Linked DNA regions of Accumulibacter sp.. The protein of the gene in region 1 interacts with the protein of each later gene in a pairwise test. Links are inferred from orthologs where the notes say so. Each region holds a gene or a part of one and is shown on either strand. Other genes may lie near its edges. The genes, in order: recJ and V5B60_RS05355.

Region 1 (6,767 bases):
TCGTTGAGGCTGTCGCCGACGCGCTTCAGCTCGTCCCGCGTGCCGAGGTCGACGCGCACGCCGAGGTCGCCGGTGGCGATCGTGCGCGCGTTCGCCGCCAGGCGCTCGATGCTGCCGATGGTCGCGAGGTAGAGGGCGACCGAGACGTAGGCGTAGAGCAGCAGGACGAGGACCGACACCGCGATGCTCAGCGCGAGCTTGCCTTCGGCCCGGTCGATGCGTTCCTGCAGCAGACGCTCGAGTGTCGGCAACAGCGTCTCGAACATCTCCTTGTAGGCCTTTTCGAGCGCGGCGGTGGTCAGTGCGAAGTAGTCGCCGGGCGCGGTCGCGAAAGTGCCGGAGAGGATGTCCTGGTTGACCAGCACCGTGACCTTCGCCGCCGCATCGCCGATGTCGCCAACCGAAGCGAGCAGCGACGACGTGAGCGCCGGGTGGTACTGCGCTGTCTTCTCGGCATTGCGCCGCAGGGCGTTGACGGCGACGTTGAGTTCCGCCAGCAGGACGGTGAACTCGACCTGTTGCAACAGCACCAGCGGTTGCTTGCGGGTCAGAACACCACTGCCCAGCGCGCGCAGCTGACCCATGCGCTCGATCGCCTGCGGCGATCGGTCGACCGCGGTATCGATCAGGTAGGCGACGTCGATGTCCGGGTCGTTGGTCAGCGCGTATGCGTCGGCAACCGTTGCGTGCAGGCTGAGCAACTCATCGATCAGCCGGTTGTGGGCGAGGAAGTTCTCGCGCTGGATCAGATCGAGGCCATCCTTCTCGATGCTGGCCCAGTCGGCGAGGATCTTCTGCCAGGGATCGCTGGCCGCCAGCTTTGGCGAAAGGCTTTCGCCGACCGCTCTCAGCGCCGCGCTGACCTCGCCCTGCCGCGCCGCCCGCCGCTCCTTCATCTCCTCATTGCCGCTGAGGACGCCGGAAGACAATCCGCGGTGCACCTGCAGATGCTGCACGGCGCGAGTCAACGGCTTGATCACCTGCACCCCCGCCAGCTCGAGGCGCGAACTGGCGATCACGCGGTGCAGGCTGTGGTAGAGGTTCCACACCAGCACGGCACTGGCGACCAGCGCGAGCCCCCCCATGAGGGCGAACTTGCCGCGGTAGCCCAGTCGGTTCAGCAGGACGATGGCGGGGGCGAATACGGATCTCATCTTCGTCTTCTTCTCCTCTTCTTCTCGGTTGGCGCTCTCCTGCCGATATCGTCGGCAGCGGCAGCGAAAACTTGAGCCGCCGACGAGCGTGGTCTAGGCGGCAACCGGATGCAGGCAGCCGTCGCGCAGCGTCAGGATCCGTTCGGCGCGACCGGCGAGTGCCGGATCGTGGGTGACGATGACGAAGCTCGTCCGGCGCGAAAGATTGAGCGCCAGCATCAGCTCGAAGACGCTGGCTGCGGTCTGCCGGTCGAGGTTGCCGGTCGGCTCGTCGGCCAGCACGCAGGCCGGCTCGGTGACCAGGGCGCGGGCGATCGCGGCCCGCTGCCGCTCGCCACCGGAGAGCTCCGCCGGCGTGTGGCGCAAACGGTGACCGAGGCCCACCTCGTCGAGCACCGCCGCCGCCCGCGCCTCGGCTTCGTCCTTCGCCAGGCGCCGGATGTAAAGCGGCATGGCGACGTTCTCGAGCGCGGTGAACTCCGCGAGCAGGTGATGGAACTGGTAGACGAAACCGAGGTGACGGTTGCGCAGCTCGCCGCGCCGGGCATCGGCGATCGCCTGCAGATCGCTGCCCATCAGGAACACCTCGCCACCCGTCGCCGCGTCGAGGCCACCGAGCAGGTGCAGCAGCGTGCTCTTGCCGGAGCCGGAAGCGCCGACGATCGCCAGCCGCTCGCCGACACGCACTTCGAGGTCGACGCCGAGCAGCACCGGCACCTCGCTGTCCCCCTGGCGAAAGATCTTGCGCAGGCCCTTGCAGGCGAGAACGATCTCACTCATAGCGCAGCGCCGCCGCCGGGTTGACCCGCGCCGCCCGCCAACTCGGATAGATCGTCGCCAGCAGGGCGAGAACGAAGGCGACACTGGTGATCGTCGTCACGTCGCTCCACTGCAGTTCCGACGGCAGGCTGGAGATGTAGTACACCTCCTTGGCGAGGAACTGCGTACCGAGCAGGCGCTCGATGAACGGAACGACGACATCGACGTTGAGTGCCAGTGCGACACCACCGGCGATCCCCATGCCGAGGCCGACGAAGCCGATCAGCGCCCCCTGCACGATGAACACCGCCATGATGCTGCCCGGGCTGGCCCCCAACGTGCGCAGGATGGCGATGTCAGCCTGCTTGTCGGTCACCGCCATCACCAGCGTCGACACGATGTTGAAGGCAGCGACGGCGACGATCAGCGACAGGATGATGAACATCATGTTCTTCTCGATCTGCACGGCGCGGAAGAAGTTGGCGTGGCTGCGTGTCCAGTCGCTGATGAAGGCGTTGACGTCGAGCCTGCCGGCCAGCGAACGCGCCACGCGCGGCGCGACGAAGAGGTCGTCGAGCTTCAGGCGCACGCCCGAGACCTTGTCCTCCAGGCGGTACAGCCGCTGCGCGTCGGCCAGGTGAACCAGCGCCAGGCCGCTGTCGTACTCGTACATGCCGACCTCGAAGACGCCGGCGACGAGAAAGCTGCGCAGTCGCGGCATGACGCCGGCAGGAGTGACCACACCCTGCGGCGCGATCAGCGTCACCCGATCGCCGACGAAGACGCCGAGCGCGCGCGCCAGTTCAGAGCCGAGGACGATGTGGAAACTGTCCGGCTGCAGCGCATCGAGCCGACCGCCCTTCATGTGCGGACCGAAATCGGCCACCCGGTCCTCCTGCTCGGGAAGGATGCCGCGCACCAGCGCGCCGCGAACGGTCTCGCCGAAGGCGAGCATCCCCTGCCCCTGCACGAAGGGCGCGGCGGCGACGACATGCGGCTCGCCGGCAACCATCTCGACCACCCGCTGCCAGCCGGCCATCTCGCCGCCGGCACCGGTGATCTGCACATGCGAGACGACGGCGAGGATGCGCGAACGCAGTTCTGTCTGAAAGCCGTTCATCACCGACAGGACGACGATCAGCGCGGCGACGCCCAGGGCGATGCCGAACATCGAGATCAACGAAATGAACGAAATGAAGTGGTTGTGCTTTTTCGCGCGCGTATAGCGCAGGCCAATCAGCAGCTCGTAGGGAATCGCCATCAACGACCGACGTCCATCTCTGGCAGGCGCCTCCGGACGCCGAACAGCCGAAAAGCCGCTATGCTACACTGTTCGCGCCACAGTCGCGGCGGTCGGCGGACGTGCGGCCCGCGCCACCAGCGCCGTTGCGACCACCCCCCTAACCCGTCCCGGTCTCGTTGACCGCAGCTTCAGCCCAGGCGCATGCAGATCACCCTCGTCGTTCCCGAACTCGTCTGGCCCGAACCGGACGACCGCGAAACGCTGGCCGAACTGGCAGTGCCCGGCCTCGCCACCCTGCTGGCGCGCAGCCAGCTGCAGCGCCGCGCGCCACAATCGCTCGAGGCGACGGTCTGCGATGCGTTCGGCCTCGGCGACGACACCGCCTACGCAGCCTGCCGTGTCCACGGCGAGGAACATGGCCCGGCAGCGGGCAGCGCCGTCTGGCTCTGCGCCGACCCGGTCCACCTGCGCCTGCACCAGGAGCGGTTGATCCTTGCCGATGCCGCGACGCTGGACATCGCGGCGAGCGAGGCACGGGCCATCGTCGACGCGCTCGATCGGCACTTCGCCGATGCCGGCAGATTCCACCTCGCCAGCAGCGACCGCTGGTACCTCGAGCTGGCCGCCGGCCGCGAACCCGGACACTTCGACGTGCCGCCGCTGTCGGCTGTGGCTGGCCGCAGCGTCAGCCGGCAACTCCCGGAAACGGCCGAGGCGCGTTGGCTCCGCCGCCTGCTCAACGAGGCGCAGATGGTCTTGCACCAGCATCCGGTCAATCAGCGGCGCGATGCGGCCGGCCGGGCAACGATCAACAGTCTCTGGCTGTGGGGAGCCGGCCGCCTGCCGGCCACCGGCGACGCACTGATCAGCGATGTCTGGAGCGATCTCGCACTGACGCGCGGCTGCGGACGCATCGCTGGCAGCCGCATCCGGGAGCTGCCCGATGGCGCCGCTGCCCTCCTCGCGCAGGCAACCCGCGACGGCCGGCATCTGGTGGTGGTCGACGGGTTGCAGTCGGGCGTGCAGTACGAGGATGGAAAGGCCTATCGAGCCGCCCTGCTCGAACTCGAGGGACGCTGGTTGGCGCCGTTGCAGCAGGCACTCGCCAGGGGCCGGGTGCGCCGGCTGTGCCTGCGGGCGCCGACGGCCTACGGCCTGCTGTCGTGGACGAGCGACGCACGCGCGCAGTGGAAACTGTGGCAGCGACCGCAGACGCTGCAAGCGATCGCCCGCGACCTGGCAGCGACCGCTCCATGACGCGCCTGCGCCAACGAGCGGTCAGCTCGCGCAGCCAGTGGCAGCTCGAGCAGCAGGGGCTGCACCCGCTGCTGGCCCGCATCTACGCTGGCCGTGGCGTCCGTACGAGTGACGAGCTGGACTACGATTTCCGCTCGCTCCTGCCACCCGCCGGGCTGACCCATACTGCCGAAGCGGCGCTGCTGCTTGCCGACCACATCGCCCGGCAGCGGAAGATCCTGATCGTCGCCGACTACGACTGTGACGGCGCCACCGCCTGCGCGGTCGGCGTCCGCGCGCTGCGCGCCTTTGGCGCGCGCGTGGAGTATCTGGTACCGAACCGCTTCACTTACGGCTACGGCCTGTCGCCGGACATCGTCGAACTGGCTGCGCGCGCCGGCCCAGACCTGTTGCTGACCGTCGATAACGGCATTGCCAGCGTCGCGGGCGTCGCCCGCGCCCGCCAGTTGGGCATGGCGACGCTGATCACCGACCACCACCTGCCGGGAGACGAGCTGCCGGCGGCCGATTGCATCGTCAATCCGAGTCTCGCCGGCTGCGACTTCGCGAGCAAGGCACTGGCCGGCGTCGGCGTGATCTTCTACGTCATGCTGGCGCTGCGCGCCGAGCTGCGCCGCCGCGGATGGTTCGCCGAGCCCGGCGGACGGAACGAACCGAACCTGGCTGCGCTGCTCGACCTGGTTGCCCTGGGCACGGTTGCCGACGTCGTCAGCCTCGACCACAACAACCGCGTGCTGGTCAGCCAGGGACTGCGACGCATCCGTGAGGGCCGGTTGACGCCGGGCGTGCGGGCGCTGTTCCGTGCCGCCGGGCGCAACCCGGCACAGGCTTCCAGCGTCGACCTCGGCTTCCTGATCGGCCCACGCCTGAACGCAGCCGGGCGCCTGGCCGACATGTCGCTCGGCATCGAATGCCTGATCACCGATGATCCGGGGCGAGCGATGAACATTGCCCAGCAGCTCGACGCGCTCAATCGCGAGCGCCGCGAAATCGAGTCCGCAATGCAGGCGCAGGCGTCCGAGCAGCTCGCCGCGTGGGGTGCCGAGATGGCCGGCGATGCGGCAGCCGTCTCCCTGTTCGACCCGACGTGGCATCAGGGCGTCGTCGGCATCCTCGCCGCCCGCATCAAGGAGAGGCTGCACCGGCCGGCTTTCGCCTTTGCCCGCGCCAACGACGGCGAGATCAGGGGCTCGGGCCGCTCGATCCCGGGCCTGCACCTGCGCGACGCCCTCGACCTCGTGAGCAAGCGATCTCCCGGCCTGCTGCTGCGTTTTGGCGGGCACGCGATGGCCGCGGGTGTCAGCCTGCGCGAAAGCGACTTCGCGTTTTTCAGCGAGTCCTTCGCCTGCGTCGCCGACGAGTTGCTCGCGCCGGCTGACCGCACGCGGACGCTGGAAACCGATGGCGGCCTCGAATCGGCGTATTTCTCGCTGGCGACGGCCCGCCTGCTGGCGGCAGAGGTCTGGGGACAGGGCTTTCCGGCGCCGTTGTTCGAGGACGAGTTCCTCGTCGAGAGCCAGCGCATCCTCAAGGAGAAGCATCTCAAGCTCCGCCTGCGCAAGGGCACGCAGATCGTCGACGCGATCCAGTTCAACTTCGAGCAGGCGCCCGGCCGCCACATCCGCGCCGCCTATCGGCTGGCGATCAACGAGTACAGCGGTATCGAGACACCCCAGTTGATGATCGAGCACATCGCGAACGGCGCCGCCTGACCGGAAAGCCCCCGCGCCGCTCGGGAATGGCGAACATACCGAGGACGGAGATGAAGACCAGCACCGATCGCGACCGGATGCTCGGGAAACGGTGACGTCGCCGATTTGCCCTCCGCCACTCGCCGGTAATAGAATCGCTGCAGCGGCATGCGGCCCTTGCGACGAGCGATGGCCAGCCGCCAGAGTGGCGCCGCGAGACCGATCACTGCCGCTGGAGGGAGCCATGAAAGCGATGCTTCTCGATGCCCAGGGCACGCCGTTACGCCTGCGCGAAGTGCCCCGACCAAGCCCCGGAGCCGAACAGGTGCTCCTCGAGGTGCGCGCCTGCGGCGTCTGCCGGACCGATCTGCATGTCTTCGACGGGGATCTGCGGCACCCCCGCTTGCCCCTCATCCTGGGTCACGAAATCGTCGGCGTGGTGGTGCAGAAAGGCGCCGCCGTCGAGCGCTTCGCGATTGGCCAGCGGGTGGGCGTACCGTGGCTTGGACGCACCTGCGGCCACTGCCCATACTGCACGGGCGGCAACGAGAACCTCTGCGACGCGGCCGAATTCACCGGTTACACGCTGGACGGCGGCTACGCCGAGTTCACGCTCGCCGACCAGCGCTACTGCTTTGCCCTGCCTGACGAGTACGCCGACGC
Region 2 (6,964 bases), 260 kb from region 1 along the record:
CCGCGAGGCTCCCAGCGGAAAGGCATCCAGGCAGCCGGACATGCGTGGTGTTTCACGTGGAACATGCGTCAGCGGAGACTGAAGACCAACCGGCAGCGCCCTTTATCGAGGCGCCAACAGGCCACTTCAGGGCGCCACCAAGGTGCAGCGGGAGCCAACCCGCACCGCTGTGCCGTTGAGGAAATCTGCTGCCGACATGCGCCGACCCCCTGCCTGCTGCACTTCTTCGATGCGCAGGGCTCCTTCTCCACAGGCAATCAGCAGGCCGTCCCGGCCAGCTGCGAGGATCAGGCCGGGAGAGCCGCTCGCAGCCAGCGGAGTTGCCGCCCAGACCTTGAGCACGTTGCCCCCCAGCATGCAACGGGCCACCGGCAGCGGATTGAACGCTCGCACCTGCCGTGCGAGCTGCGCGGCAGGCTGGCGCCAGTCGAGCACAGTCTCAGCCTTGTCGATCTTGGCAGCGTAAGTAATCCCTTCCGCCGGCTGCTCGCAGCCGGCGAACGGCAGTCGATCGAGCACCTCGAGCACGAGGCCGGCACCCATCTCGGCCAGCCGGTCGTGTAGCGAAGCGGCGGTGTCATCGTCACGAATGTCCTGCACCGCCGACAACAACACCGGACCGCTGTCCAGCCCGGCGTCCATCTGCATGATGCTGATGCCGGTCTCCCGATCTCCCGCCAGAATGGCGCGCTGGATCGGTGCCGCGCCCCGCCAGCGTGGCAGCAGCGAGGCGTGGATGTTGATGCAGCCCCGCAGCGGCAGGTCGAGAATGGCCTGCGGCAGGATCAGACCGTAAGCGGCGACGACCAGGACCTCCAACTCGCGGCAACGAATCTCTTGCTGGACGACCGCGTCACGCAGTGTCGGTGGTTGCAGGAGCCTGAGTCCCGCGACTTGGGCCAACCGCTTCACCGGCGACGGACGCTGGGCCAGACCACGGCCTGCGGCACGATCGGGCTGCGTCAGCACCAGCTCGACCGCGTGGCCGGCTGCCAGCACGGCCCGCAGGGCAACGGCTGCGAACTCGGGCGTCCCGGCGAAGCCCAGCCTCATGCAGTGATCCGTGCCTGCTTGGCCAGCTTGCTACGGATGCGCAACTGCTTCAGTTGTGACAAGTGCTCGACGAATACCCGCCCCTGGAGGTGGTCGATTTCATGCTGCAGGCAGACCGCCAGCAAGCCGCTGGCCTCGACGATCTGTTCCCGCCCGTCGAGGTCACGATAGCGCACCACCACATGCTCGGCCCTTTCGACCCGTTCGTAGATGCCCGGTACCGACAGACAGCCCTCCTCGCACTTCTGAGATCCATCCTGCGCCTGGACTTCCGGATTGATGAGCACGAGCAACTGGTCGCGGGTTTCGGATGCATCGACGACAATCAAACGCAGGTGCACGTCGACCTGTGTCGCCGCCAGACCGATCCCCGGCGCCTCGTACATTGTCTCGGCCATGTCGCGCGCCAGCCGGCGTATGCCGTCATCGATGGCCACCACCGGCGCGGCAACCTTTTTCAGACGTGGGTCGGGGAAACGAAGTATCGGCAGCAAAGACATAAAAAACTTGATCGAATAAGTAACTACGTGCAGAATTTAAGGCAGTGTCTCGACAATGCCGGCGTCCGTGTATCGCACGCACCGGAAGCTTGGCGGCCGGGCTGCCCAATCGCTACGCTCCGACAGGAGCAGTGACCCTGAGTTCCCCCGAGAGTGCGGCTACACGTACGAGGATAACACGATGATCCGCTTCCTGTTCGCCTTCATCCTGGCCACGCTTGGCGGAATGTCCGGCGCCGCCGGTCAAGGCCTCGAGCTGGCCAGCGGTGCTCCCGAAAGACATATCGTCGTCCCTGGAGACACGCTCTGGGGAATCGCCGGCAAGTTCCTCAAGAACCCGTGGGAATGGCCGCTGATCTGGCGCATGAACCGATCCGAGATCCGCAATCCGCACCGCATCTACCCGGGAGACGTCATCGTCCTCGAACGCCACGCCGACGGCACACCATGGCTGCGGCTGCAGAGTGCCAAGCTGCTGCCCCAGATTTACGCCGAGGGGATCGACCCGGGCGTACCGCCGATTCCGCCGAACGAGATCCGCCCTTTCCTTTCCGAGCCGCTGATCGTCGACAAGGACGGACTCGCGAACGCTGCACGCATCGTCGCCCTGCCGCCCGATCGCCTCTTCCTCGGCCGCGGCGATAGGGCCTATGTCGCCGATGCTGATCCCGGCCAGCGCGGATGGCAAATCTACCGCCAAGGCAAGCCCCTGGTCGATCCGGAAAGCAACGAGATCCTCGGCTACCAGGCTTACTATCTGGGCACCGCCCGCCAAGTCGAGCCCGGCAATCCGGCCACCTTCGAGATCTTGACGTCGAAGGAGGAGATCGGACGTGGCGACCGCCTGGTGCCGTTAGTACGTCCGGAGCTGGTTCCCTACGTCCCCCACAAGCCCGATTTTGCGGTCGACGGCCGAGTGATATCGGTCTATGGTGGTGTCGATGCTGCCGGCCGGGGATCGATCGTCGCCATCAACCGCGGCCGCGCCGACGGCATGGAGATCGGTCACGTGCTCGCTCTCGAGCGCAACCGCACGGTCGTCGAGCGCGACGAACACGACGCCACCGTCGTCATCCCGATACCGCCGGAGCGGGTCGGGCTGTTGTTCATCTTCCGCACATTTCAACGGATTTCCTACGGCCTCGTCGTTCAAGCCATCGGTACCGTCGAGGTCAACGACTTCGCCCGCGTGCCGCAGTAATGGGTACCCGGGCAGCCGAGCTGCTGCCGTGGCTACGCCTGACTCTGACCCCCGGAATTGGCGGCGAGACTCAGCGCAAGCTGCTGCGCGCCTTTGGTCCTCCGGAGGCGATCTACAGCGCCGGCCGCTCGGCGCTGGCGGCGGTGGCTGGCGAACGTGCCGCTAGCCTCGTGCTCGACCAGAACGATGCCGAACGAGTCGAGGGCGCCCTCGCATGGTCGACAGAGCCGGCACAGCACCTGGTATGTCTCGCCGATCCCGAATATCCGCAATCGCTTCTGCAGACCCCTGATCCACCCACCCTGCTGTATGTCCTCGGACGCCTTGAACTCCTCAATTCGCCAGCGCTGGCGATCGTCGGTAGCCGCAACCCGACGCCGCAGGGCCTCGGCAACGCCGAGCGCTTTGCCGCAGCGCTGGCCGATGCCGGTCTGACGATCGCCAGTGGTCTCGCCCTGGGTATCGATGGCAGCGCGCACCGGGGTGCGCTCGCGCGATCGGGAAACACCGTCGCTTTCATCGGGACCGGTATCGACCGTGTCTACCCCGCCCGCAATCGGGAGCTGGCGCGAGAGATCGGTCACCGCGGTGCGATCATCTCCGAGTTCGCCCTCGGGACACCACCAGCGGCGGCCAATTTCCCACGTCGCAATCGGCTGATCGCCGGCTTCTCGCGCGGCACACTGGTAATCGAAGCGACCGTCGACAGCGGCTCGCTGATCACCGCCCGCATCGCTGCGGAACAGGGGCGAGAGGTCTTCGCGATCCCGGGATCGATCCACTCGCCCCAATCGCGCGGCTGCCATCTGCTGATCAAGCAGGGAGCGAAGCTGGTGGAAACCGTCGCCGACGTCCTGGACGAGCTGCGCTGGAGCACGACGAGAGAGAACTCGGCAACGACCACAGAAGCAGCAGCGGACGCGCCTGCTGACACAGCCACCGACGCCGGCCTCCTCCTGCAGTCCGTCGGTTTCGATCCGTTCAGCCTTGACGAATTGCTCACACGAGCCGGCCTGACCGCTGAGTGTGCCGCTGTGGTCTTGCTCGAACTCGAGCTGCAGGGTCAGATCGCCAGCATGCCGGGCGGCCGCTACCAGAGGCTGTCGGCCCCATCGATCAGCGGCCGCTCTTAGCTCACCCGGCGCAGCTCTTGGCCGGCGCCGCGCGGGCTTCCAGGGCAAAACCCGTCGCGGACACCGACACAGAAGGAATCGGCGCCGGCGACTACATGCCCGTCATCACAGCGCCCTGCCGACAACAACCGGACAGGAGCGATGCCGGCTACCGGCCGGCTGCGCGCCGTGCTCGCTTGCCAAGCGCGGCGAACTGCTCTTATCATCGTCCGCAAGCAGCTCGGCTGCAGCGTACCCCGAAACCCCACATTCGCCCCCCGTGCGGCTGACAGAGACCCCGATGAGCAAGAAACTGATCATTGCCGAGAAGCCGTCCGTCGCCGCTGACATCGCGCGCGCTCTGGGCGGTTTCGTTCGCCATGAAGACTATTTCGAGAGTGACGATTACGTTCTTTCTTCGGCCATCGGCCATCTGCTTGAACTGGCCTGCCCCGCCGAGTATGAGGTCAAGAGGGGCAAGTGGTCCTTTGCTCACCTGCCGGTGATTCCCCCGCATTTCGCGCTGCAGCCGATCGCCAAGACGGAAGCCCGCCTCAAGTTGCTGCTGCGTCTCATCAAACGCAAGGATGTGGTCACACTGGTCAACGCCTGCGACGCTGGTCGTGAAGGCGAGTTGATCTTCAACTACATCAGCCAGCACGCTGGCAGCGGCAAGGCCATTGAGCGGCTATGGTTGCAGTCGATGACGCCACAGGCGATCCGGGAGGGTTTTACCCGACTCCGCCAGGGCAGCGAGATGCACGGGCTGGCGCAGGCAGCGGTCTGTCGTTCGGAGTCCGACTGGTTGGTCGGCATCAACGGCACACGGGCGATGACGGCGTTCAACTCGAAGACCGGCGGCTTCCACCTGACTACCGTCGGGCGCGTCCAGACTCCGACGCTCGCGCTGATCGTCGACCGCGAGGACCGCATCCGCAAGTTCAGGCCGCGCGCCTTCTGGGAGCTTGAGGGGAGCTTCGCCTGCGCAGCAGGGGAGTACCGGGGCAAGTGGTTCGACGAGAAGTTCCAGGGCAAGGACGACGATGAACACGCCCGTGCCGACCGGCTGTGGGACGAGGAGCGGGCAACGGTCCTGCAACGGAAGTGCCTTGGCAAGCCGGGCAGCGTCGGCGAGGAATCCAAGGCATCGAGCCAGGTCTCGCCCCTGCTCTATGACCTCACGAGCCTGCAGCGCGAGGCGAACAGCCGCTTCGGCTTCTCGGCCAAGGCTACCCTTGGGCTGGCGCAGGCACTGTATGAGAAACATAAGGTCCTCACCTACCCGCGCACCGACTCCCGCGCCTTGCCCGAGGACTACCGACCGACGGTGACCAGCACGCTGGCGATGCTCGCCGGTGATGCGGGCAGCAAGGCGCATGCCGAGGGGCTACTGGCGCGTTATGCCCCCTTTGCGCAGACGATCCTTGAACGTCACTGGGTGCAGCCCAACAAGAGGATTTTCAACGACGCCAAGGTCGCCGATCACTTCGCGATCATTCCAACGTTGCAGGCTCCAAAGCACCTGTCCGAGCCCGAGTCGAAGCTCTACGACATGGTCGTCAAGCGATTCCTTGCCGTCTTCCATCCGGCGGCGGAGTACCAGATCACTACCCGCATCACCCGTGTCGAGGGCGAGCCCTTCAAGAGCGAAGGCCGGGTTCTCGTCAATGCCGGCTGGCTGGCCGTCTATGGCCGCGAGGCGCAGGAAGGCGAAGAGGGCAACCTGGTAGCCGTCGCGCCAGGCGAGATGGTACGCACCAGCGACGTGGTTATCGCCGGGCATCAGACCCGCCCACCGGCCCGCTACTCCGAAGCCACGCTCCTGACGGCCATGGAGGGCGCTGGCAAGACCATGGACGACGAGGATCTGCGTGCGGCGATGGCTGGCCGCGGTCTGGGTACACCCGCCACCCGCGCCCAGATCATCGAGAACCTGTTGGCGGAACAGTATCTGCTGCGCGAAGGTCGCGAGCTACTCCCGACTGCCAAGGCCTTCTCCCTGATGACGCTGCTCAATGGACTCGGTATCCCCGAGCTGACCGCACCCGAGCTGACCGGTGAGTGGGAGTGGAAACTGGCACGAATGGAGCGTGGGGAAATGACGCGCGTCGACTTCATGCGCGAAATTGCCGAAATGACCCGGCGAATCGTCGACCGCGCCAAGAGCTACGACAGTGACAGCGTTCCCGGTGATTTCGGCGAGCTGGCGGCTCCCTGCCCCAAATGTGGCGGGGTCATCAAGGAGACGTACAAGAAGTTCCAGTGCCAGGCCTGTGACTTCTCGCTTTGGAAGATCGTCGCCGGGCGCCAGTTTGAAGCGCTCGAGATCGACGAGCTACTCGAGCAGCGGCGCATCGGCCCCTTGACCGGCTTTCGCAACAAGCTCGGCCGCCCGTTCAGCGCGATCATCCTGCTCAATGATGAGAATGCACCCGTTTTCGATTTCGGCCAGGGCAGCACCAACGACGATGGCAGCGCCGAGGAGCCGGACTTCTCCGAAAGCGAAGCGCTCGGTGCCTGTCCCAAGTGTGGTGCTCGTGTCTTCCGGCACGGCGTGGCCTACGTCTGCGAGAAGTCCGTCACCGCAGGCCGAATCTGCGACTTCCGCTCGGGTACCGTCATCCTGCAGCAACCCATCGAACCCGAACAGATGCGCAGGCTTCTCGCAGACGGACGTTCCGAGCTCCTGCGAGGATTCGTATCTGCCCGCACCCGCCGCAAGTTTTCCGCCTATCTCGTCCGTACGACCGACGGCAAGGTCGGTTTCGAGTTCGAGAAGCGGGAAGCAAAGCCGACTGCAGCGAGGGCACGCGGTGCGGCCGGCAAGACTGCTGCAACGACAGCGGTCGCGACCGCCGAGACGCCGCCAGCACGACGCCGAAAGTCTGTCGGCTGAACGACCGGCGGCTAACACAGGTTATACGCCTGTTCCACGTGAAACACCGGTTCCCGACCTCCGTCAGACGATGAGCACTCCCGGTGGTGGGCAATCGACGATCGCGGCACGCAGGACATCGATCGCCTGTGGTCTTGGAAACGTCGCCCGCCACGCGATCACCACCTTCCGTACCGGGACCGGCTCGCTGAACTGGCGCACG

Evidence for each region.
Region 2: the proteins of recJ (region 1) and V5B60_RS05355 interact in binary tests that used the Escherichia coli proteins (3 or more experiments, as listed by UniProt). The link is inferred for Accumulibacter sp. from one-to-one orthologs.

The regions. Positions count from the first base shown.
Region 1 is NZ_JAZKUG010000001.1:1,489,741-1,496,507, reverse strand. The notes cover bases 3,768-6,767. They hold recJ (single-stranded-DNA-specific exonuclease RecJ), read left to right. Parts: upstream 3,768-4,409; coding sequence 4,410-6,125; downstream 6,126-6,767. Other genes in these bases: V5B60_RS06490 (zinc-dependent alcohol dehydrogenase family protein), read left to right, coding at 6,349-6,767; V5B60_RS06500 (hypothetical protein), read left to right, coding at 3,768-4,413. Outside these bases: V5B60_RS06515 (methyl-accepting chemotaxis protein), read right to left, coding at 1-1,154; lipoprotein-releasing ABC transporter ATP-binding protein LolD, read right to left, coding at 1,248-1,934; V5B60_RS06505 (lipoprotein-releasing ABC transporter permease subunit), read right to left, coding at 1,927-3,174; more of V5B60_RS06500, read left to right, coding at 3,358-3,767. UniProt on the Escherichia coli protein: Single-stranded-DNA-specific exonuclease.
Region 2 is NZ_JAZKUG010000001.1:1,226,775-1,233,738, reverse strand. What follows is about bases 3,768-6,964. They hold V5B60_RS05355 (DNA topoisomerase III), read left to right. Parts: upstream 3,768-4,167; coding sequence 4,168-6,762; downstream 6,763-6,964. Other genes in these bases: V5B60_RS05350 (hydrogen peroxide-inducible genes activator), read right to left, coding at 6,826-6,964; dprA (DNA-processing protein DprA), read left to right, coding at 3,768-3,887. In the rest of the region: V5B60_RS05380 (S1/P1 nuclease), read left to right, coding at 1-82; fmt (methionyl-tRNA formyltransferase), read right to left, coding at 127-1,053; def (peptide deformylase), read right to left, coding at 1,050-1,553; V5B60_RS05365 (LysM peptidoglycan-binding domain-containing protein), read left to right, coding at 1,735-2,754; more of dprA, read left to right, coding at 2,754-3,767.